Regions from separate parts of the Paraburkholderia sp. MPAMCS5 genome, predicted to be linked through region 1. Evidence: predicted binding sites of a transcription regulator. Region 1 holds the regulator's gene; the other holds the start of a gene.
What was found. Region 1 encodes LexA, which represses DNA repair genes until DNA is damaged. Its sites were predicted from a motif close to ACTGTATNNNNATACAGT; they were not measured.
Positions count from the first base shown of each region.

Region 2: dinB (DNA polymerase IV) is a predicted target of LexA. The motif match lies at 5,525-5,542, and genes of this name have one in related genera.

Region 1 covers NZ_JAYXBK010000005.1:237,421-248,666, forward strand. The annotation lists gene VOM14_RS13940 (NADP(H)-dependent aldo-keto reductase) at 1-539, shown strand, start outside; gene VOM14_RS13945 (hypothetical protein) at 780-1,202, shown strand; gene VOM14_RS13950 (ABC transporter permease) at 1,303-2,130, opposite strand; gene nodI (nodulation factor ABC transporter ATP-binding protein NodI) at 2,211-3,125, opposite strand; gene VOM14_RS13960 (universal stress protein) at 3,402-3,866, shown strand; gene VOM14_RS13965 (DUF2939 domain-containing protein) at 3,888-4,574, opposite strand; gene VOM14_RS13970 (hypothetical protein) at 4,652-4,996, opposite strand; gene lexA (transcriptional repressor LexA) at 5,138-5,788, opposite strand; gene VOM14_RS13980 (sulfate ABC transporter substrate-binding protein) at 6,102-7,151, shown strand; gene cysT (sulfate ABC transporter permease subunit CysT) at 7,315-8,229, shown strand; gene cysW (sulfate ABC transporter permease subunit CysW) at 8,226-9,332, shown strand; gene VOM14_RS13995 (sulfate/molybdate ABC transporter ATP-binding protein) at 9,332-10,390, shown strand; gene VOM14_RS14000 (CysB family HTH-type transcriptional regulator) at 10,442-11,246, shown strand, end outside.
Region 2 covers NZ_JAYXBK010000010.1:162,310-173,555, reverse strand. The annotation lists gene paoC (aldehyde oxidoreductase molybdenum-binding subunit PaoC) at 1-493, opposite strand, end outside; gene VOM14_RS22090 (FAD binding domain-containing protein) at 497-1,447, opposite strand; gene paoA (aldehyde dehydrogenase iron-sulfur subunit PaoA) at 1,444-2,142, opposite strand; gene VOM14_RS22080 (MFS transporter) at 2,195-3,385, opposite strand; gene VOM14_RS22075 (tautomerase family protein) at 3,391-3,618, opposite strand; partial or broken gene VOM14_RS22070 (SDR family oxidoreductase) at 3,654-4,076, opposite strand; partial or broken gene VOM14_RS22065 (aldo/keto reductase) at 4,076-4,177, shown strand; gene VOM14_RS22060 (GNAT family N-acetyltransferase) at 4,677-5,183, shown strand; gene dinB (DNA polymerase IV) at 5,748-6,908, shown strand; partial or broken gene VOM14_RS22050 (Y-family DNA polymerase) at 7,184-7,966, shown strand; gene VOM14_RS22045 (heavy metal sensor histidine kinase) at 7,933-9,525, opposite strand; gene VOM14_RS22040 (heavy metal response regulator transcription factor) at 9,522-10,208, opposite strand; gene VOM14_RS22035 (efflux transporter outer membrane subunit) at 10,274-11,246, opposite strand, start outside.

The DNA of each region.
Region 1 (11,246 bases):
TGAAGGCGGGCAAGGTGCGCCACGTGGGTGTGTCGAACGAAACGCCGTGGGGTGTCGCGCAATTCTTGCGCGCGTCGGAAAAGCTCGGCTTGCCGCGCATCGTCAGTATTCAGAACCCCTACAGTCTGTTGAACCGCACCTACGAAGCCGGGCTGTCGGAATACGCGCATCGCGACAACATCGGCTTGCTCGCATACTCGCCGCTGGCCTTCGGCTGGCTGTCGGGCAAATACGAAGGTGGCGCGCGTCCGGCGGGCGCGCGCATTTCGCTCTTCGAGCGCTTCCAGCGCTACAGCAAGCCGCAGGCGGTCGAGGCGACCACGCGTTATGTGGAACTCGCGAAGCGCCATGACATGTCGCCCGCGCAGTTCGCGCTCGCCTTCGTCAATAGCCGGCCGTTCGTCACGAGCAATCTGATCGGGGCGACGTCGCTCGATCAGTTGAAGGAGAACATTGCGAGCGTCGACGTAAAGCTCTCGCAGGAAGTGCTCGATGAAATCGACGCGCTGCATCAGTTGCAGCCCAATCCGGCGCCTTGAATCAGCAGTGGAAATCGAGGCTGTTCAGACGGTTGGGACACGCAACGCAAGGCAAATGTCCCTGGCTGTCGGCGAATCACGACCTAAACTGTGGTGAGCAGGCCGGGCTTTGGCGCTCGCGCTGTGCCGCACGGCGCAGCGCAGCGTATGCGAATGGTAGGATGCAGCCCGAAAACCGGCAGCGGCGGCGCGGCATGCGCTCTGCTGTTCACAACCCAGCGATAGGACTCAGGACATCGAATGGCGCAACAAAAAACAAACCCAAAACTTGAGCAGGCGCTGACGCGCGGGGATCTGGCAATCCGTCAGGCGAATTCGGCGCGGGCCACCGCGTTGCTGCGAGCGCTTGCCAAGATGATCGTGGATGCCTCCGCAACCATCGGCGTGGAGGCGTTCACGCTGATTCCGGACGGCGACAAGATTTACGATCCGGCTGACGGCCTGTGGCCGCAAGAACTGCAGATTTCGCTGGATGGCCCCGTCGAAGACGCCGATCCCGACGAAGTCCGCACCGTGCGTCTGATCGCCGACGATCCGAGCACCGTGTTCCGCGTCGAATGGCAGCGCGCGGACGGCAAGATCGGGCGTCAGGAAGGCGGTCCGTTTGCGACCGTCGCATTCATCTCCGACGTCGACATTCCGTGGACCGACGACGAGGACTGATTCTCCGTCGCTCTTTAGCGGGCGCCGACGCGTAAAACGCCGGCGCCCGTCGTCAAATTCAATCTGCCCGTCACACCATGCAGCACCATTCGGCCCGCCGCTACTTCATCATCCTGCGCCGGAACAGCACCGCCGATACGAGAAACCCACCCACCGCATAAGCCGCGAGCACCGCGACATGCCACAGCGCATCGTCGAGCGGGCGGGCGAGCATGGCCGCCCGGATCAGATCCACCGCGTGCGCCAACGGCAGTACTTGAGCCGCTGTGCGCGCGGCCGCCGGCAATTGGGATATCGGGAAAAACACGCCGGACAGCAGGAGCATCGGCGTCAGAACCAGCGTCTGATAGAACATGAAAAAGTCGTACGACGGAGCGAGCGCCGTCACGATCATCGCTGCGCTCGCGAACGCAAGTCCGGTCAACACGATGACAGGCAACGCGAGCAGCATCGAAGGAAAATTCCCATAGCCGAGCGCGCCGGCCACCAGCATGATCGCCGCGCCCGACAACACCGCCTTGCTGGCCGCCCAGATCACTTCGCCGAGCACGATGTCGCCGAGTGTGAGCGGCGTGTGCATGATCGCTTCCCACGTGCGCTGCACGTGCATGCGCGAGAAGCCGGAATACATCGACTCGAAGCTCGCGGACATCATCACGCTGGAGGCGACCGTGCCCGCGGCGAGAAAGGCGATATACGAGACGCCGTCCACACGGCCCACCATCAGTCCGAGGCCGAAGCCGAGACCGAACAGATAGATCATCGGATCGGCGAGATTGCCGAACATCGAGGCGAGCGCGAGCTTCTTCCACACGAGGTAGTTGCGGCGCCACACCGCGATCCAGTTGACCGCGTTGGCGGGCAAGGCGGCGCGAGGCGCTTGCAGCGAGGGCGAAACGTCGCGGCTTCGGTAGGTGCGTGCATCCATGGCGTTTCTCGTGCGTATTTCGTGCGTATTTCGTGTGTGTTTCGTACGATGGGCTCGAAGTCGAAGTGAGTCCTGCGTCTTCAGTCTTGCATCTCGCGGCCCGTCAGCCGCAGGAACACATCTTCGAGATTCGCCGGGCGATGCAGATAGCGCAGATCCGCGCGTTGCTTCAAGCGCGCATGCACCGGCTGGGCGTCGTTCACATAACAGAAGAGTGTCTCACCACTGATCTCGGTTCGCAGCGCGAGCGGCGCGAGTTCGTCGCGTAAGGCGAGCGGGTCGGGGCCGAAAATCTCGATCACGTCACAGCCGATCTCCGACTCGATCAGCTCGCGCGGCGCGCCTTCCGCGATTTTGCGTCCTTCTTCGATCACGCACAGCCGGTCGCACAGCCGCTCGGCTTCTTCCATGAAATGCGTGGTCAGCAGAATCGTCTTGCCGCGCGCGAGCAGCGAGCGCAGCCGCTCCCAGATCAGATGACGCGCCTGCGGGTCGAGGCCGGTGGTGGGCTCGTCCATGATCAGCACGTCCGGATCGTTGACGAGCGCCCGCGCGAGCGTGAGGCGCCGCTTCATGCCGCCAGAGAGTTCGCTCACGCGCGCGTCCGCCTTGCTTTCGAGTCGCGCGAATTCGAGCAGCGAGGGCACCATCGCGCGGCATTGCGCGGCGCTCAGGCCGAAGTAGCGGCCGAACACGAGCAGGTTCTCGCGCACCGTGAAATCGGGATCGAGGTTGTCGAACTGCGGCACCACGCCGACGCGGGCACGCGCAATGCGTGCCCGCCCGGGAATCGGCTCGCCGCACAGATGGATCGCGCCGGCGTCCGGTGCGGCGATGCCCAGCAGCATGCGCAATGTCGTGGTCTTGCCCGCACCGTTGGGTCCGAGCAGGCCGAAGCACTCGCCGGCGTCGACATGAAACGACAGTCCGTCGATCACCTTCTTCTCGCCGTAACTTTTTTCAACCTGATGGAATTCGATGGCGGGCTGCGGCATGGATTGAATCGAAGCTCCTCTCAAAGCGCACGAATGGCCGGGAAGGCTGCTCATTCTAGGCTATCGGCTGCGAACTGTCGGGCCGCGCCGCGCGTCTGCCGGCCGGTTCTTGCACCGCCGCATGAGCGCCGCAAACCCGGCTCGCCAGGCGCAAGCGTCCTATGCACAAGGCTGGGGCAAACAGGTTGTGCACTTAGCGTTTTCCATCCCTTGCAAGCTGAATTGCGGCGCACCATGATGGATTCAGACCGCGCTTTTGCGGAAATGGAGAAAACGATGGCGAGCTACCAGAAAATCCTGCTGTGCTACGACGGCTCGCGTGAAGGCCGCAAAGCGCTGCGTTGCGGCGCCGATCTCGCGCTGGACCTCCAGGCGGAAACCCATTTGCTCTCGGTGGTGGACATGCGCTCCAGCATTGCGCAAAGCGCGGGTCTGCTGACCGACGTCGCGTGCGGCAGCTTCGAGAAGACCGCGCGGGACATTCTGCAGGAAGGCGTCGACTGGCTGACCGAGCGGGGCGTGAAGGCGCAAGGCCACTTTGCGTTTGGCCATCCGATCGACGAAATCGCCAATCTGGCTAATGAGTTGCACGTCGACCTCGTGGTGGTCGGCCACCGTTGCCGCACCGGCTTGTCGCGATGGTGGATGGGCGCGGGCAATACGCCGCTGCTCGACCGCGTGTCGTGCAGCATTCTGGTGGCGTGTTCGTCCGCGCAGGAGCAACAGCAAGAAGCGGCTTGAGCGATCAGGCCGCGCCTCGGCTTACTCGTTGAGGTTGACCGCGGCCAGCTTCCACGTGAAGAGACCTTCGCGCAGGAAGATCGCGGAGTAGCGCGTGTCGCCGACGCCATGCTGATAGGTCACGGCGAACTCGTTGAGCCCGCGATATCCGGCTGTGGTTTGCGGCGGCTGCGGCGGCGTGGCGCTGCGGGTGGCGTTGTTATTCGAGTTGCTACCCAAGTTGCTACCCGAGCTGTTATCCGCGTGGTTATCCGCACCCGGCGCCGCGGAAGCGGATTCGTTCGCAGCGGCTGACGGATTATCAGCGGCGGCCGGCGCGGGTGGCCGCTCTCCCGGCTCGCCGCGCGGCGGCATGCCGTTCAGCAACGCGGCGACACCGTCGGGAGTCGCATACGCGTCGACCAGTGGACCAATCAACGCGACGCCGATCATCGCGCCGATCGCCGCCAACGGATTGCCGTTTGCGTGCGTTCCCAGCCGGCGCGTCAGCAAATCCGTAACCTGCTGCTTGAGGCTCTCGCGCAACGCGGGGAAATCGACATATTGATTCACGGTTTGCGCGTCGCGCGCGTCGGCGGCGCGCTTCAGATTGTTGAGCGCGATATACGGCGATGCATAAGCAAAGCCCAACGCGGCAATCATCACGATAACGATCAGGGTGACGATAAGCGGACGGGCGCCGCGCTTGGTGCGGGTTGAAACGGCCATCGGGCGGAACTCTCCATTAGATGTGATCTAACGTGGACCGCGGTCATGCCGAAACGATCCCGCGCGCCTCGAACACATCACGATTCGAACACGGCGCCGTGAATATTGGTTTCCTCGGCGATGCAGCGATCGATCATGCGGCACACGGCATCCATGGTGCCGACCATGATCAGGCGCGACGGGCCGTGATAGACCCGCACCGGTGCGCGACGTGCCGGCTCGGCGGTATTGAGTCCCGAATTCAGCGACACGCGTGCGAAGGCCGGCAACGACGAAGGCAGCCCCGAGTCGCTCCCGGGCGAGTCGAACAGCGACGCAGTGCTGGCCGTGGATGCTTCGGTCAGTGAGCAAGACACGAGCTTGCGCAAATGGCGCAGACGGCCGAACTGGCGAAAAGGCAACAGACGGGCAAGGCGTTCCATAAGTCTCTCCGGGCGATTCAATGTTTAGGCAGCTTCAGCTCAGGCTACGAGCCCCGGTAATAAGTAATGAGCAAGGGGCTCTGAGCAATGAGCGCTGCGCAAGGAGCGCGTGGGCGAGCGAGCCGGGCGCAACGGGCGTAATCAGAATTCGCCCGGGCGAATTAATCCGACAGCGATGCCCTCCAGCGCGAAGTCCGCACTACCGGTCTCGACAAAGATGTTCTCGTAGTCGGGGTTCTCCGCGATCAGCTCAATGCCGTTGGGCCGGCGCTTCAGGCGCTTGACCGTGACGTCGTCGCCGAGCCGCGCGATGATGATCTGGCCATCTTTGGCCTCGCTTCGCTTTTGCACGGCGAGCAGGTCGCCGTCGAAAATGCCCGCGTCGCGCATGGACAGGCCGCGGACCTTCAGCAGGTAATCGGGCTTGCTGGAGAAGAGCGCCGGATCGCACGCATAGTGCTGCGCGATATGTTCCTGCGCGAGGATCGGGCTGCCTGCCGCCACCCGGCCGACGAGCGGCAGCGACAGTTGCATGATGCTGGCGTGCGGTAGCGTGAACTGATGCGGCACGTCGTCCGGGCCCGGCAGCAGCCGAATGCCGCGCGAAGCGCCCGCCGCAAGTTCGATCACGCCCTTGCGGGCGAGCGCCCGCAGATGCTCTTCAGCCGAGTTGGCCGAGCTGAAACCCAGTTCGGCGGCGATCTCCGCACGGGTGGGCGGAAAGCCGGTGCGCTCGATGGCCCGGCGGATCAGATCGAAAACCTGCTGCTGTCGTGCGGTGAGTTTGGTCATGGCGCCACTGTATGTATGAACAGGTGACTGTATTTTTATACAGTATCCGGCGCAATTCAAGCTTTACTTTAACTTCGACGCGATCGGCTACGCCGCAACGCCGCAAATCGACGTCGCAACATCCCTTTTTGGGCCGCAACGCCTTATCTGGCTGTCATTACCACTTTTGCGTATTAAAAAATGAAGAAACATTATTTTTAATGATGAAAGCCCTTCGATAGACTGGCCTTCAGTCGCCGCTCATGTGCACGTGAATCCGACGCAGAACAACACCACTCGCTGTTTTAGCGGACCAATACGCGGAGAACCAGGCATGAACCATCGACATGCGGCGCATACGGCGCGCGCAGGCCAGACCCGAAAATTCATCGTGGCGCTCGTCTTCGGCGCGGCAGCCGCGCTCGGCGCGATCAGCCAGGCGCAGGCGGCGGACTCGACGCTGCTCAACGTTTCGTACGATCCGACGCGCGAACTCTACCAGGACGTGAATCAGGCCTTCGGCAAGGAATGGAAAGCGAAAACGGGCGAAACCATCACGTTCAGGCAGTCGCACGGGGGCTCCGGCGCCCAGGCGCGCTCGGTGCTCGACGGCCTGCAGGCCGACGTCGTGACGCTCGCGCTGGCCTACGACATCGACGCGCTCGCGAACAAAGGCCTGATCGACAAAAACTGGCAGAAGCGCCTGCCGGACAACGCGGCGCCGTACACGTCGACTATCGTGTTTCTGGTGCGCAAGGGCAACCCGAAGCACATCAAGGACTGGGACGATCTGACCAAGCCGGGCGTGTCGATCGTGACGCCGAATCCGAAGACCTCGGGCGGCGCGCGCTGGAATTACCTCGCCGCCTGGGCGTATGCCGCGCATCAGCCGGGCGGCAACGATCAGAAAGCGAGAGATTTCGTCGCGAGGCTCTACAAGAATGCCGGCGTGCTGGACTCGGGCGCGCGCGGCGCGACCACCAGCTTCGTGCAGCGCGGCATCGGCGATGTGCTGATCGCGTGGGAAAACGAAGCGTTCCTGTCGATCAACGAATTCGGTCCGGACAAGTTCGAAATCGTGGTTCCTTCGGTGAGCATTCTTGCCGAGCCGCCGGTCGCGGTGGTGGACAAGGTCGTCGACAGGCACGGCACGCGCAAGCTGGCCGAAGCGTATCTGAACTTTCTGTATAGCGAGGAAGGTCAGGCCATCGCGGCGAAGAACTTCTACCGTCCGCGTTCGAACAAGGTGCCGGCCGATCTGACCGCGAAGTTTCCGAAGCTGAAGCTCTACACCGTCGACGACTCCTTCGGCGGCTGGACCCACGCGCAGAAAACTCATTTCGCGGACGGCGGCGTGTTCGATTCGATCTACCAGCCGCAGTAACACGGCCGGCTGCCCGCACAGCGGGCGCGGCATGGCACGGCATTGAGATGGCATCGCATGACTGCGCGCCACGGCGCGTCACTCCGGAGCGCGCCGCCGGCGCGCTTCTAACCGCCCGCGACGCCGCCAGCAACACAAGCATCAACCTGAAAGAGCAACCAGCATGACGACGTTCATCTTCCGAAAGCCGAGCGCATTGCCCGGTTTTGGCCTGACTCTCGGGATCACGGTGGCTTATCTGAGCCTCGTGGTGCTGATTCCGCTCGCCGCGACCTTTCTGAAGACCGCGACGCTCGACTGGAGTCAGTTCGTGCGCGCGGTCAGCTCGCCGCGCGTGCTCGCATCCTATCGGCTGACGTTCTTTGCCGCGCTCGGCGGCGCATCGATCAACGCGCTGTTCGGCTTTCTGGTCGCGTGGGTGCTGGTGCGCTACACGTTTCCGTTCAAGCGCATCGTCGACGCCGTGGTCGATCTGCCGTTTGCGCTGCCAACTTCGGTGGCCGGCATTTCGCTCGCCGCCGTGTATGCGGGCAACGGCTGGATCGGGCAGTTCCTCGAACCGCTCGGTCTGAAGATCGCGTTCACGCCGGTGGGCGTGCTGGTCGCGCTGACGTTCATCGGGTTGCCGTTCGTCGTGCGCACGGTGCAGCCGGTGCTCGAAGAGTTCGAGCGCGAACAGGAAGAAGCCGCCGCGTGCCTCGGCGCATCGCGCTGGCTCACGTTTCGCCGCGTGGTCTTGCCGGCGGTCCTGCCGGCTCTTCTGACGGGCTTCGCGCTCGCGTTCGCGCGGGCGCTCGGCGAATACGGCTCGGTGATTTTCATCGCGGGCAATGTGCCGATGAAGTCGGAGATCACGTCGCTTCTCATCATCACGAAGCTCGAACAATACGATTACGCGGGCGCGACCGCGCTCGCTGTCGTGATGCTCGTCGTGTCGTTCCTGATGCTGCTTCTCATCAACACGCTGCAGTGGTATTTGCAGCGCCGCACGAGCCGCGATGGCGCGAGAGCCGCACCGGCTGCGGCTAGCGTCGCGAACGTCGCGAACGTCGCGAACGTCCGCGGAGGTGTTCAATGAACCGTCAAGCAACCGATAACGCCGATAGCGCGCAAGCGCACGCCGCGCCACACCCCGCGCGTGACCCGTCCACGCACGCGCCGCGGGGCGTGACGCGGCGGCCTGATCCGGTGAGCGAACCGCCGACGGTGCGCTGGCTGCTGACCGGCGTCGCGCTGCTGTTTCTCGCGCTGTTTCTGGTCGTGCCGCTCGTCGCGGTGTTTTATCAGGCGTTGAGCAAGGGCCTCGGGTTCTATCTGGAATCGCTCGCCGATCCGGACGCACTCGCGGCCATCAAGCTGACCGCGATCACCGCCGCGATCGCGGTGCCGCTGAATCTCGTCTTCGGCCTTGCGGCGTCATGGTGCATCGCGAAGTTCGAGTTTCGCGGCAAGGCACTCTTGACCACGCTGATCGATCTGCCGTTCTCGGTGTCGCCGGTGATCTCCGGTCTCATCTACGTGCTGATGTTCGGCGCGCAGGGATGGTTCGGTCCGTGGCTGCAAGCCCATGACGTGCAGATCATTTTCGCTGTGCCGGGCATCGTGCTCGCAACGATCTTCGTCACGTTCCCGTTCGTCGCGCGCGAGCTGATTCCGCTGATGCAGGCACAAGGCAACGACGAGGAAGAAGCCGCGCATGTGCTCGGCGCGTCGGGCTGGCAGATTTTCCGCCGCGTCACGCTGCCCAATGTGAAATGGGGTCTGCTGTACGGCGTGATCTTGTGCAATGCGCGCGCGATGGGCGAGTTCGGCGCGGTGTCGGTGGTGTCGGGCCATATTCGCGGACAGACCGACACGATGCCGCTGCACGTCGAAATTCTCTACAACGAATACAACTTCTCGGCGGCGTTCGCCGTGGCGTCGGTGCTGGCCTTGCTCGCGCTTGTGACGCTCGCGCTGAAACTGCTGGCCGAGCGCCATCTGTTGGCGCAACGGTCGGCGCAACGCCCGGACGCGGGCACGGTGCCCGCGCAGGCCGGCTCCGCCGCGTTGTCCTCGGCTCTTTCATTGGCATTGGCGTGCGCTTTGCCGTCTTCATTGCCGTCTTCATCGACGCCGGGCGCGCGGTCGCCCGGCACGCGCGCTCCGCAGCCACACCCGCTCAAGCAAGGAGAGCTGTAATGGGTATCACCGTCCGTCACCTGCACAAGCGCTTTGGCGATTTCGTCGCGCTCGATAACGTCTCGCTCGACTTTCCGCCGGGTGAACTGGTTGCGCTGCTCGGGCCGTCGGGTTGCGGCAAGACCACGCTGCTGCGCGTGATCGCGGGCCTCGAATTTGCCGATGGCGGCCAGGTCGTGCTGCAAGGCCAGGACGTCGCGACGGTCGGCGCGCGCGAGCGCGAAGTGGGCTTCGTGTTCCAGCATTACGCGCTGTTCCGTCACATGACGGTGTTCGAGAACGTGGCGTTCGGGCTGCGCGTGAAGCCGCGCAAGGAGCGGCCCTCGGAGGCGGTGATTCGCGCGAAGGTGCATGAACTGCTCAAGCTCGTGCAACTCGACTGGCTCGCGCAACGCTATCCGTCGGAACTCTCGGGCGGCCAGCGGCAGCGTATCGCGCTGGCCCGCGCGCTCGCCGTCGAGCCCAAAGTGCTCCTGCTCGACGAACCGTTCGGCGCGCTCGATGCGAAAGTGCGCAAGGAACTGCGCGGCTGGCTGCGGCGTCTGCACGACGATCTGCACATCTCGACGATTTTCGTCACGCACGATCAGGAAGAGGCGCTCGAAGTGGCGGACCGCATCGTCGTGTTGAATCGCGGGCACGTGGAGCAGGTCGGCAGTCCGCAGGACGTGTACGACCATCCGCAAACTTCGTTCGTCTATGAGTTTCTCGGCGCGGCGAACCGTCTGCACGGGAAGGTCGACGCGAGCGGTTTCGTGGTGGACGGCGCGGCGTTGCCGGTCGCGATCAGCAGCGATTTCAGCGGCCCGGCCTTCGCCTATGTGCGCCCGCACGACCTGCAGTTGCATCCGAAGTCGGCGGGACATCGCAAGGGCATTCTGGTGGACGTGCGGCGCGTCGTGACACTGGGCGGCTCGGTGCGGGTCGAGCTTGCAAGCCGCGAAGGCAACCTGCTCGAAGCCGAACTCGATCGCGACGCATGGCGCGATCTGCAACTGGCGGTCGGCGACGGCGTGACTGCCGTGCCGCGCGCGTTGCGCGTTTTTCCCGCGCCGTGAGCGGCGACTGAACTGCAATCACTCAACTTTCGCTTTACCGGACACTTCAAGATGAATTTCCAGCAATTGCGCTTTGTGCGCGAGGCCGTGCGTCAGAACATGAATCTGACCGAAGTGGCGAACGTGCTGTACACGTCGCAGTCGGGCGTGTCCAAACAGATCAAGGATCTGGAGGACGAACTCGGCGTCGACATTTTCATTCGGCGCGGCAAGCGGCTCACGGGCCTCACCGAGCCGGGCAAGGCAGTGCATCAGCTGATCGAGCGCATGTTGCTCGATGCCGAGAATCTGCGTCGCGTCGCGCGTCAATACGCGGATCAGGACAGCGGCCATCTGGTTGTCGCGACCACGCACACGCAGGCGCGTTACGCGCTGCCGAAGGTGGTGCGCCAGTTCACCGAGGTTTTCCCGAAGGTGCATCTCGCGCTGCGGCAGGGCAGTCCGCAGCAGATCGCGCAGATGATCATCAACGGCGAGGCGGATATCGGCATTTCCACCGAGGCGCTCGACCGGTTCCCGGATATCGTCACGTTTCCGTGCTATTCGTGGCATCACGTCGTGGTCGTGCCGAAGGATCATCCGCTGGTGGGCCGGCCGAATCTGACGCTCGACGAGATCGCCGAATTTCCGATCGTCACGTATGACCAGGATTTCACCGGCCGCTCGCATATCGACCAGGCGTTCGCGAAAGCGGGCGCGCTGCCCGACGTGGTGTTGACGGCGATCGACGCCGACGTGATCAAGACCTACGTCGAACTCGGGATGGGCATCGGCGTGGTCGCGGCCATGGCCTACGATCCGAAGCGCGACAGCGAACTCGTCGCGCTCGATACGCAGCATCTGTTCGAAGCGAGCA
Region 2 (11,246 bases), on a different contig from region 1:
CTGTTGCGGGCTGGCCCCAGTAGCCTTTGCCGGCGATCGGCGCGGTGTCTTTCGCGGCGGCCAGGTCGAAGTCCGCGTCGGCGCTTCGCGCGTAGCGGATGTCGAGCTTCGCCGCCGCGTCACGCGCCTGTTCGAAGGTGTCCGCGACGACGACTGCGACCGCCTGGTGGTAATGGCAGATCTCGGGCCCGCCGAGCAGCTTCGCGGTGTTGCGGCCGCCCTTGTCAAGCGGCCCCGCGTTGTCGGCGGTCACGATCGCGAGCACGCCCGGCGATGCTTCCGCGGCACGCAGGTCAATCGACGTGATCCTGCCGCGCGCGATCCCGGCGCCGACCACGAAGCCGTACGCGGGATTGCGCGACGCGTCGTGCCACTCGTAAGCATAGGTCGCTGTCCCCGTGACCTTGTAGCGCCCGTCGATGCGGTCGGTCGCGCGGCCGATGTGTTTGAGCTCGTCAATCGGATTGTCGCCGGCTGGCGTATCGAACTTCATCGGTCAGCTCCTTGCTTCGGTGATGACGGCGTCGAGCGTGCGCTCGGCCAGCTTGATCTTGTAGGCGTTGTCGGCAGTCGGCGCGGCGCCGGCCAGCAAACGCGACGACACCGCCGCGGCGCCGTGCGGCATCTGCGCGTCGGCGGCCTCCACACGCCACGGTCTAGGCGCGACGCCGCCGAGCGCGACGCGGCCGCTGCCGTCCTTCTGCACGATCGCCGCGACCGATACCAGCGCGAACGCGTACGACGCGCGGTCGCGAACCTTGTGATAGAGCTGCGCACCGCCGACCGGCTTGGGCAACGTAACATCGGTAATCAGCTCGCCGGGCAGCAGCGCGTTTTCCAGATGCGGCGTATTGCCCGGCAGACGATGGAAATCCGCGATCGGAATCACGCGCGATTTGCCGTCCGCGCCGATCGTCGACACGCTCGCGTCGAGCGCGCGCATCGCCACCGCCATGTCGCTCGGGTGCGTGGCGATGCACGCGTCGCTGCCGCCGATCACGGCGAGTGAGCGGCTGAAGCCGCCGATTGCGCTACAGCCGCTGCCGGGCGCGCGCTTGTTGCACGGCATGTTGGTGTCGTAGAAATAAGGGCAGCGCGTGCGTTGCAGAAGATTGCCCGCCGTCGTCGCCTTGTTGCGCAGCTGGCCGGAGGCGCCCGCCACGAGCGCCCGCGAGAGCAGCGGATAGTCGCGCCGCACGCGCGCATCCGCGGCGAGGTCAGTGTTGCGCACGAGCGCGCCGATGCGCAGACCGCCGTCGGCGGTCTGCGTGATCTGATCGAGCGCGAGGCCGTTGATGTCGATCAGGTGGACCGGCGTCTCGATCTGCAGCTTCATCAGATCGAGCAGGTTGGTGCCACCCGCGATGAACTTCGCATTGGGCGCGCGCGCGGCCGCTATGGCGGCCTCTGCGGGCGTCGATGCCCGCTGGTAGGTGAACGGCCTCATGCGCGCGCTCCCGCAACTTCGGCCATCGCTTCGGCGATGTTCGAATACGCTCCGCAGCGGCAGATGTTACCGCTCATGCGCTCGCGCATTTCCATGTTGGTTGGCTGCGGCGCAGCGGTGAGGTCCTGGGTGACATGGCTCGGGATGCCGGACTTGATCTCGTCGAGAACGGCCACCGCCGAGCAGATCTGCCCCGGCGTGCAATAGCCGCACTGGAAGCCGTCGTGCCTGATGAACGCTGCCTGCATCGGATGGAGCTTCGACGGCGTGCCGAGGCCTTCGATGGTCGTCACGCGGCTGCCTTCGTGCATCACGCATAGAGACAGGCATGAGTTGATGCGCCGACCGTCAACGATGACGGTGCAAGCGCCGCATTGACCGTGGTCGCAGCCCTTCTTGGTGCCGGTCAGATGCATGTGTTCGCGCAGCGCATCGAGAAGCGTGGTGCGCGTATCCAGCGATAGCTCGTGATGCTCGCCATTGACCTCCAGTGAGACAGAAGCCATGACGCCCTCTGCTTCACCACTTTGCTTTGCGGCATGAGCGGTGCCATCGGCGAATGACACCATTCCGAGCGATGCAGCACCTGAACCGGCCAGCTTCAGCAGGCTACGGCGGCCGATTCGCACTTGGCTGGATTCATCAACTGCTTCGTGGTGTTTGTCTGTCGATCTGAAGGTCATATCGATTCCCATTGCAAGGTCTACGATGCAGCAGTGTTAGAAAAGAGCCAATGCGAAGTCCATGTCAAGCGACTGGACGGTGCTTTGGCCATAGCTTGATAGCGATGCCAGCGGTGCAGGCGACAATCACCGCCCCCGTCAGGAAGACTGCACGGAGACCGGCGTGCCCACCGACCCATCCCAACCCGGGGCTCCCGACAGCCATCGCCAGATCGAGAAACGCAGTGTAGATGCCCATCGCCATGCCGCGGTTCTTTGGGCTGATGCCGCTGACTGCCTCTACGCCAAGCCCGGGATAAACAAGTGAATACCCAAAACCCGCCAGGGCCGCGCCCGCGGAAGCGAGCAAGGACGTCCGGGCAATCCATATCAGCAACAGACCACAGGCCTGAACGATAACGAAGACAAAGGCGACTCTTGCACCGCCAAACCGATCAGGGAGATGCCCTGCGCTCATCCGCGCAGCCATCAGCGCGACGCCAAACGCGGTAAAGGCCATCCATACGGGCTGCCAGTGCATTTCCGTGTAGAACAACGAGCTGAACGCGAGAATCGCGCAGTAGCCGATACTCGCGAGCGCCGCACCGAAGCCCGGCAACCAGACCGCCCTGAGTATCGTTTTGAACGAGGCGTGTTCGCCGTGAGGATGAGGTGGAACTGCGGGCATGCGGACCAGATAAGCCAGCACCATCAGGGGCAGCATGGTGGTCACGAGCGCGATTGCGAAAAAACCGGATGACGAATACAGGATGCTTCCCACCGGACCGCCGAGAGCCATCGCCGCGAACATAGCCGTTCCGACCCATGCAATCACTTTTCCCGCGTGCGGTCTGTCGACGAGTCCGAGGCCCCAGGCAACCCCGCCCGTGATGATGAAACTTTCTGCGCCGCCAAGCACCGCACGACCGATGAGCAAGATCGCAACCGACAGCGTCGGCAGGGTCACAAATGCGAGCGAGAGCAGGTAGAGCATGCCCGCTGCGGCTGCTGCGATCAGGCCAGCGAGGACAGCGCGTTTCGCGCCCGCCCTGTCGGAGTACGACCCTGCCCAAACGCGTGAGAAGAGCGAAGCACCGAACTGCGCTCCCGCGACGAGACCAACCACGAGTGGGCCAAAGCCAAGATCGTTGCTGACGTGCAGGGGCAAAACGGGCAGTGCTACGCCGATGATGACGAAGCCGCAGAGCACTGCGACCATCACAGGAGCTAGCGTTGCGACGACGGATTGCTCCGCATGTTCCGTTGTGGGTATCACTTGATTTACATCCTGTAACCGGGCTTTTTGTAAAGCGTTTCGGGATGCGCCTTAATGTCCGGAAGGTAGACTTCGTCCCTCCATCGTTCCGACGCAACTTCTTCAAATGAGACGGAGACCGAGTCGGGGCCATAGCCGAGAATTTCCATCACATCACGGGTAATCGCCTCTGCGAGGCGCTGCTTCTGCTGCTCGGTTTTTCCGGGCCAGGCTTTGACAATAACGTGGGGCATCTTGAGATCCTTGATTCGTTCGTAGGCGGACGCGATCAATACGCTTGGCTCGTCGGCCTGAAAAGTATTTCGTTGACGTCAATGTCCTCCGGCTGGCTTATCGCGAAGGCCACCACACGAGCGAATGAACTGGCAGGGATCGCCTTCTCGTAGGTTTTTGCCATACCTGCAGCAATGTCTGCGTCCGTGATCGTGTCAATCAGTTCCGTCGCGACGGCCCCGGGGGAGACGATTGTTGTGCGAATGTTCCACGGCTTGACCTCTTGACGAAGTCCCTCGGAGATCGCCCGGACCGCCCATTTCGTGCCCGCATATACGGAGCCGCCGGGTCCAACCTTGTGACCTGCGACTGACGAGACGTTGATAATCTGGCCGGACTTCTGCGCCTGCATGTACGGCAGCGCGGCAGCTATGCCGTACAGCACACCCTTGATGTTCACGTCGATCATCCGGTCCCATGCAGACCGTTGCAACGCTCGAAACGGGCGAGAGTAGTTTCTTTTCCCATCGGGATCCGAAAATTGTTAGGTGGATGAGCGAACGCAAACTCGGTCTTTGATCGGTCGGCGGTCATCTGAGCGGGTGAAGCGAAGCTTCACCCATGCTTACCTGCTTACCTCGACGTCGCATCTCGCCTTCGATACGAAGCAGCCCGTCGAAAGGTCGGTGCATGCGCCATTGCGCGCACCCTGCCGATGTCGTGGCGCTGAAACCGCGCCTCTCGCCTGCAACCTTCTGCCTTACTCGCTTCAAGCCGCTTGTTGTTTGAATTCGGTACTTGAAAGCAGCTGGCGCCGTAGGAGTCCGGTGTCTCAAGCTTAGCGGCCATTTAGAGCGCTCATCGGCCTCTCAATCGAAGGGCCGCTATTGGCCGACTGCACGCATTCATGGAAGCCGCCCGAGAACTGCCGTTGAGGATTTCAACGGCAGTTCTACAGCACCTTCACTGAACTGGTGCTCTCGGCCAGGTGCGGTCAGTCGACGTGAGTGCCTGAATCGCCGACAATCCATCTGTTGAGATGGTTGATAAACAATTTGCTTAAGTACCGGGAATCTTAATGGCTACAGAATCGAGCCCTGTGCTGGTTCGCCCAACCCAGGAAGAGGACTGGGAAATTTTGAAGACCGTCCGCCTTGCCGCGCTGCGGGACAGCCCAACCGCGTTCGGGTTGAGCTACGCGACTGCGGCGGCGTATAGCGAGCAGCAGTGGCGCGACCGTGCTTCACATCAGACGCAGCCTCAATTTCTAGTTGCCACACACCGAGGTCAAGCAGTCGGTCTTATCGGCGATTCGATAAACCCGTCCGGCGAATACAACCTTATTGCCATGTGGGTTCACCCGACGTGCCGAGGCATGGGAATCGCAGGTCTCTTGGTCAATACAATCCAGGCGCGCGCGGTTGAACGCGGACATCGGAGAATCGTGTTGAGCGTCTCGCCAGACAACGCTCACGCTGTGGGTCTATATCGTCGGCACGGTTTCAAATTCTTGCCCGAATGGGAGCCGCTGGCCAGTCAGCCTGGCGTCAACGTGCAAAAGATGGAATGGACGAGCGGTCGCTGACTCCGGGCAACTAGCGAAATTGAACGTCCGCTATGGAGAAAGCTGAAGGTCCCTTGAGGGTCGGGAGGGTGAGTTCGCTGAGCGGGCGTTGCAGTCCTGCCGCGCGAAGCCGCCAACGTCAGCATTCCGCCAAACTGCTGACGTTGAACGCGACCCGCCCCAATGTCCGCATAGGCCGAAAAGCGGCCGTCCCGCACCCGGTAGTTTCCGAAAGGGACCGGCCATTCGAATGGCCACTGCAACGCTTGGGTCAACGGCCGAGAATCGCCGACTATTGAAGTTCACACAAAGCTAACCCGCCAGCGATCCTGGTTTTATGAGCTGTACCTGAACAAAAAAATACTGTATAAATGTACAGTAAATATCGGCGGCTTGCCGCCCGAAACAAAAGTAAAGTTAAATCTCACGTACTCGAAAGCGGCCTGCGGTATTAATAACAAGCTGTACTGCCGCTGAATCTTTAGCAAAGGCACACGTTGTGTCCCAAAGAATTTTACGACTCCTCGATATCTTACGCAGACGGGTATCGGTAATCATGTCGTTCTGTGTACTAGGCCGGACGCCGTGAGCAATCCGCCATCGCGTCGCATCGCGCATGTAGACATGGATGCTTTCTATGCCTCGGTCGAACTGCTCCGCTATCCTGAGTTGCGGGGCAAGCCTGTTGTAATCGGAGGTGGCCGCAACGCCATACCGGAAGTTCTCTCAGACGGTACGCGACGGTTCGCAAAACTCCGTGATTACGCCGGACGCGGTGTCGTGACGACCTCGACGTACGAAGCGCGTGCGTTCGGCGTGTTTTCGGCGATGGGCATGATGAAGGCCGCACAACTCGCCCCCGACGCAGTTCTTCTGCCAACCGACTTCGACTCGTATCGGCGCTACTCACGTCTATTCAAGGACGCGGTTCGAACATTCACAGACCAAATTGAGGATCGAGGAATTGACGAGATTTTCGTTGATCTCACACTGGTAGATGGCGAATCGCTTGCGCTCGGCTCCCGCATCAAAGATGCCGTTAAAGAAGCCACCGGCCTGACCTGCTCTATTGCGATTGCACCGAACAAACTACTGGCAAAGATCGGTTCCGAACTCGATAAACCCGACGGACTGACAATTCTCTTTATGTCGGACATTGAGTCACGAATCTGGCCGCTGGCTGCAAAGAAAGTTAATGGAATTGGGCCTCGCGCTAACGACCGCCTCGCCGGTCTCGGTATCGTGACCGTAGGTGACCTGGCGGCCGCTGACCTTGGACTACTACAGGAAAACTTCGGACGCACCTATGCCGCATGGCTCGCGCGAGCAGCGCACGGCTTGGACGACCGGGAGGTTGTCGTATTGTCTGAGCCAAAGTCAATGAGTCGCGAAACGACCTTTGAACGAGACATGCACGTCGAGCGAGACCGCGCATTCCTGACTCCCGCGCTGACTCAGCTTTGCGAAAGGGTCGCACAGGATCTAGATCGCAAAGGCTATTGCGGCCGCACCGTTGGAGTAAAGGTCAAATTCTCGGATTTCAAGATCGTCACTCGAGATATATCGCTGCCCGCAGGGATTCGCGACTCTGCTGCCATCCGGCGAGCCGTTAGCCAGTGTCTGAAGCGAATCGAGCTGGATCGGCGGATACGGCTGATCGGTGTGCGCGTCAGCGCACTGGAGCATGTCTCGCACGACCACGCGGGAATGGATCCCGTTCAAGGCGAACTCCCGTTCGACCCCTAATACCCGCCTCATTTCATCTGCACAGGATTGTGATTGCACCTAGGGTCCACATTGCGTGGATGGAATGGCCCGATGAACTTCGCAAACCTGTCTCGTGCACGATCACACAGCCCAAATGTATCCTAACCCCGAAAAACCTCGAAAATGAGCTGCTCAGGATACAGCCCTGGCTCTTTTTGTCTCCACAATATTTTTCTCTCGATAATTTTCTTATACATAACAATGACTTGCTAGATCAGACTGAAAAGACAGGCCTCCCACACTCGCCATACTCGATGTATATCGATCTCACCGGGTTACCGGATGAGCCGCGCGACATCGCCGCGCGCATCAAGCAGGCGGTGAATCGCGCAACCGGCCTCACCTGCTCGATTTGCGTCGCGCCGAACAAGCTGCTCGCGAAGATCGGCTCGGAACTCGATAAGCCCGACGGTCTCACGATTCTCACGCCCGCCGACGTGCCGCTGCGCGTGTGGCCGCTGGCGGTGCGCAAGGTCAATGGAATCGGCCCGAAGGCGGCGGAAAGATTGACGGCGCTCGGCATTGCCACGGTTGGCGACCTGGCTGCGGCGGACGCGGGCTTGTTGCAGGATCACTTCGGGCGCAGCTATTCGGCGTGGCTGATGCAGGTCGCGCAAGGCCACGACGAGCGGCCGGTCGTGGTGGAATCGGAGCCGAAGTCGATGAGCCGCGAAACCACTTTCGAGCGCGATCTGCATCCGCGCCATGATCGCCCGGCGCTGTCCAGTTCGTTTACCGGCTTGTGTGTGCGAGTCGCGGAAGATCTCGTGCGCAAAGGCTATGTGGGCAAAACCGTCGGCATCAAATTGCGCTACGACGATTTCCGCACGGTGACGCGCGACCTCACGCTCGACACGCCGACCGCCGACGCTGCGGAAATACGCCGCGCGGCCACGGAATGTCTGCGGCGTGTCGAACTGAACCGCAAACTGCGCCTGCTCGGCGTGCGCGTGAGCGCCTTGTCTCTCGCGAGCGCGCAGCCTCCGGCGAGGCGTCTGCCGGTTCAGGCAGACTTGCCTTTTACGAGCGACGAATAAGCCGCCGCTTTCGGTTCGGACGTATTGGCTACATTTGTGGCTACATTTGCACCCGTGTTTGCGGGCGTATTTGCGGGCGTATTTGCGGGCGTATTTGCGGGCGTATTTGCGGGCGTATTTGCAACCGCGTTTGCAACCGCGTTTGCATCCCCACTCGCACCGGCATTCGAACGCGCCGGCGGCACGACGCGTTGCGCACGCGAAGCCGCAATCGAAAACGCAAAAGTATTGACGCCGTTCGCGCTATGCACGGACACACTGCCGCGATGCATCTCGGCAATCGCCTTCACAATCGCGAGACCGAGGCCGTGATTTTCACGGCTGTTCGTGCGCGATACTTCGGCGCGATAAAAACGGTCGAACAGATGTTCCAGCACGGCGGGCTCGATCTGCTCGCCGGGATTGGCCACTTCGATTCGCACCTGCTGCGCTTCCCGCACGATCCGCACGCTGATCGTGGCGCCCGGCTCGCAATGCTGGATCGCGTTGATCAATAGATTCGCGCACGCGCGGCCGAACAGCGAGCGGTTGACGTGCGCGGCGGCGTCGCCATGAAGGCGCGCATGCACGCGCGCTTCTTCGAGCGGAATCTCCAGAAACTCCAGCGTATGCGCGACTTCCGCCGCGAGCGACACTTCCACGAGACCGGTTGCGCGCTCGCCCTGATCGGCGCGCGCGAGGAACAACATGTCGTTGATGATCGCGCGCATGCGTTCGAACTCTTCCAGATTCGATTGCAGCGTGTGGCGCAAATCGTCGACGGAGCGATTGCGCGTCAACGCGACTTCGGTCTGGCCAATGAGGATCGTCACCGGCGTGCGCAATTCATGCGCGACGTCCGCATTGAACGATTCGAGGCGGCAATACGCGCCGTCCAGCCGTTCGAGCGCGCCGTTGAACGAGTTCGCGAGATCGTTCAACTCGTGCGGCAGCGACGCGGTGTTCAGCCGCTGCGAGCGATTGTTCGGACTGACGGCGGACGCGTCGCGCGTGAGGCGCGTGAGCGGCGCGAGACCGATGCGCGTCACCGAGTAACTGAGCAGCAGCACCGCGAGACTGCCGAGCGCCGACAGCGCGGCGAGCGCGAAGCCGAACGCGCGCATCGTGCGAATGTTCGGCGAATAGCTCGACGCGACCTGCAATTCCATGGGCGGACGCGTCGAATAGCCGGGGATGGACACCGTCGTGGTGAGCATGTCGTCGCCGCCGTTGGCCGGCTTCACGCGCGCGTAGCCGCCGGGCCATGAGTTCACCACCGATCCTTGAATCGGCTTGCCGTAGTTGTAAGACGGTTCGATGCTCGTGACCGCGTACATCGTGCTGCGGTCGTGCGGCGTCATGTCGGTGAGCTTCTCGCGCGCCATGCGCCATTTTTCGGGCGTGAGCCCGTGATTGCAGATAAGCCGCGCGATCTGCGCGCGGTCGTCGAGCGACTCGCGCAAATGATTGTCGAGCTGCGTGCGCAACACCGCGAAAAGTCCCGCGCCGACGAGCGTAAACACAGAAAGCGCGGCGAGCGCGAACATCAATGCAAGCCGCCGCGCGATGGAACGGTTCATGACTGCTCTGCCTCTTCGCGCACTTCGAGCACATAGCCCATGCCGCGCACCGTGTGCAGCAGCTTGGAGGGAAACGGGCCGTCGAGCTTCGCGCGCAATCGTTTGATCGCGGTTTCGACCACATTCGTATGACTGTCGAAATTGACGTCCCACACGAGTTCGGTGATCGCGGTTTTCGACAGAATATCGCCTTGCCGACGGGCCAGAACGCTCAGCAACTGGAACTCCTTCGCGGTCAGATCGAGGCGCACGCCGTCGCGCGTGGCGCGCCGCCCGATCAGATCGACAAACAGATCGCCGACGGAAATCAGCGTGGACTCCTGCGAGCGCGTGCGCCGCGCGAGAGCGTGCAGGCGCTCGACCAGTTCGAGAAATGAAAAGGGTTTGGTGAGGTAGTCGTCGGCGCCTTCGCGCAGACCGCGCACGCGGTCGTTCACATGGTCGCGCGCGGTGAGCATGATGACCGGCGTGGACTTGCGCATGCGCAGCGCCTTCAGCACGCTGAAGCCGTCGCGCTTGGGCAGCATGACGTCGAGCACGATCACGTCGTAATCGAACTCCGTGGCCAGATGCATGCCCTCCTCGCCATCGAGCGCGACGTCCACGACCCAGCCCTGCTCTGTCAAACCGGAGCGCAGGTAGTCCACCACCTTGTGCTCGTCTTCAACAATCAGCAATTTCATGCGCGTCCCCTAGTGTCTGCATTATACGAAACGCCTTGCGATGATTCGCCGCGCGCGAGCGCGCCTCACGGCGCGGCGGCGCCCACCTGAGTCGTGCCGTTGGACTGCATGCCGTGCTGCGCGACGCCCGACATATCGTGGCCCGCGGCCTCCCAGCCGCCGCCCAGCGCCTTGACGAGCGCCACGGAAAGCGTCATTTGCTGGCCGCGAATCTGCGCGTCCTGGCGCTTGCTGTTCAGCAACGACTGCTGCGCGGTGATCACGTCGAGATACGCGACGAGACCGCCCGAATAGCGGTCGTTCGCGAGGCCGAGCAGGTGCTCGGCGTCCGCGACGGCTTCTTCCGACTGCTTCGCCGCGCCGTCGAGCACGGCAAGCCCCGTGATGCCGTCCTGCACCTGCTGGAACGCGTTGAGCACCGTTTGCCGATAGTTGGCCTCGGTCGCCCGGTAGCCTTCGCTCGCGTACTTCACGTTGGCCGCGCGACGGCCTCCGTCGAACAGCACCTGGCCCGCTGCCGCGCCGAGCGTCCACATCAGCGTGGGCGCGCTCAGCAAGCTCGCGAACTGCGTGCTTTCCCAGCCGATGCCGGGGCTCAGCGTCAGGCTCGGGAAAAACGCGGCCTTGGCGACGCCGATCTGCGCATTGGCCGCCGCCATCGCGCGCTCGGCCGATGCAATGTCGGGCCGGCGCTGCAACACGTCGCTCGGCACGCCGAGCGCAATGGCGGGCACCTGGAAGCGCTGCATCTGGGGTTCGATCGCGAACTGCGGCGCGGGCACGCCGACGAGCGCGGCGATCGCATGCTCGTATTGCGCGCGCTGATTGACGAGAAGTTGCGCCTGCACGCGCGTGGTGTCGAGCAGCGACTTTTGCTGCAATACGTCGAGCCCCGACACCGAGCCCAGCTCGTGTTCGGAACTCACGTAATCGAGCGCCTTCTGCTGCAGCTTCACCGACTGGTTCAACACGTCGATTTCGGTGTCGAGTTCGCGCAGCGAAAAATAGTCGCTGGCGACTTCCGTGGTCAGCACGAGC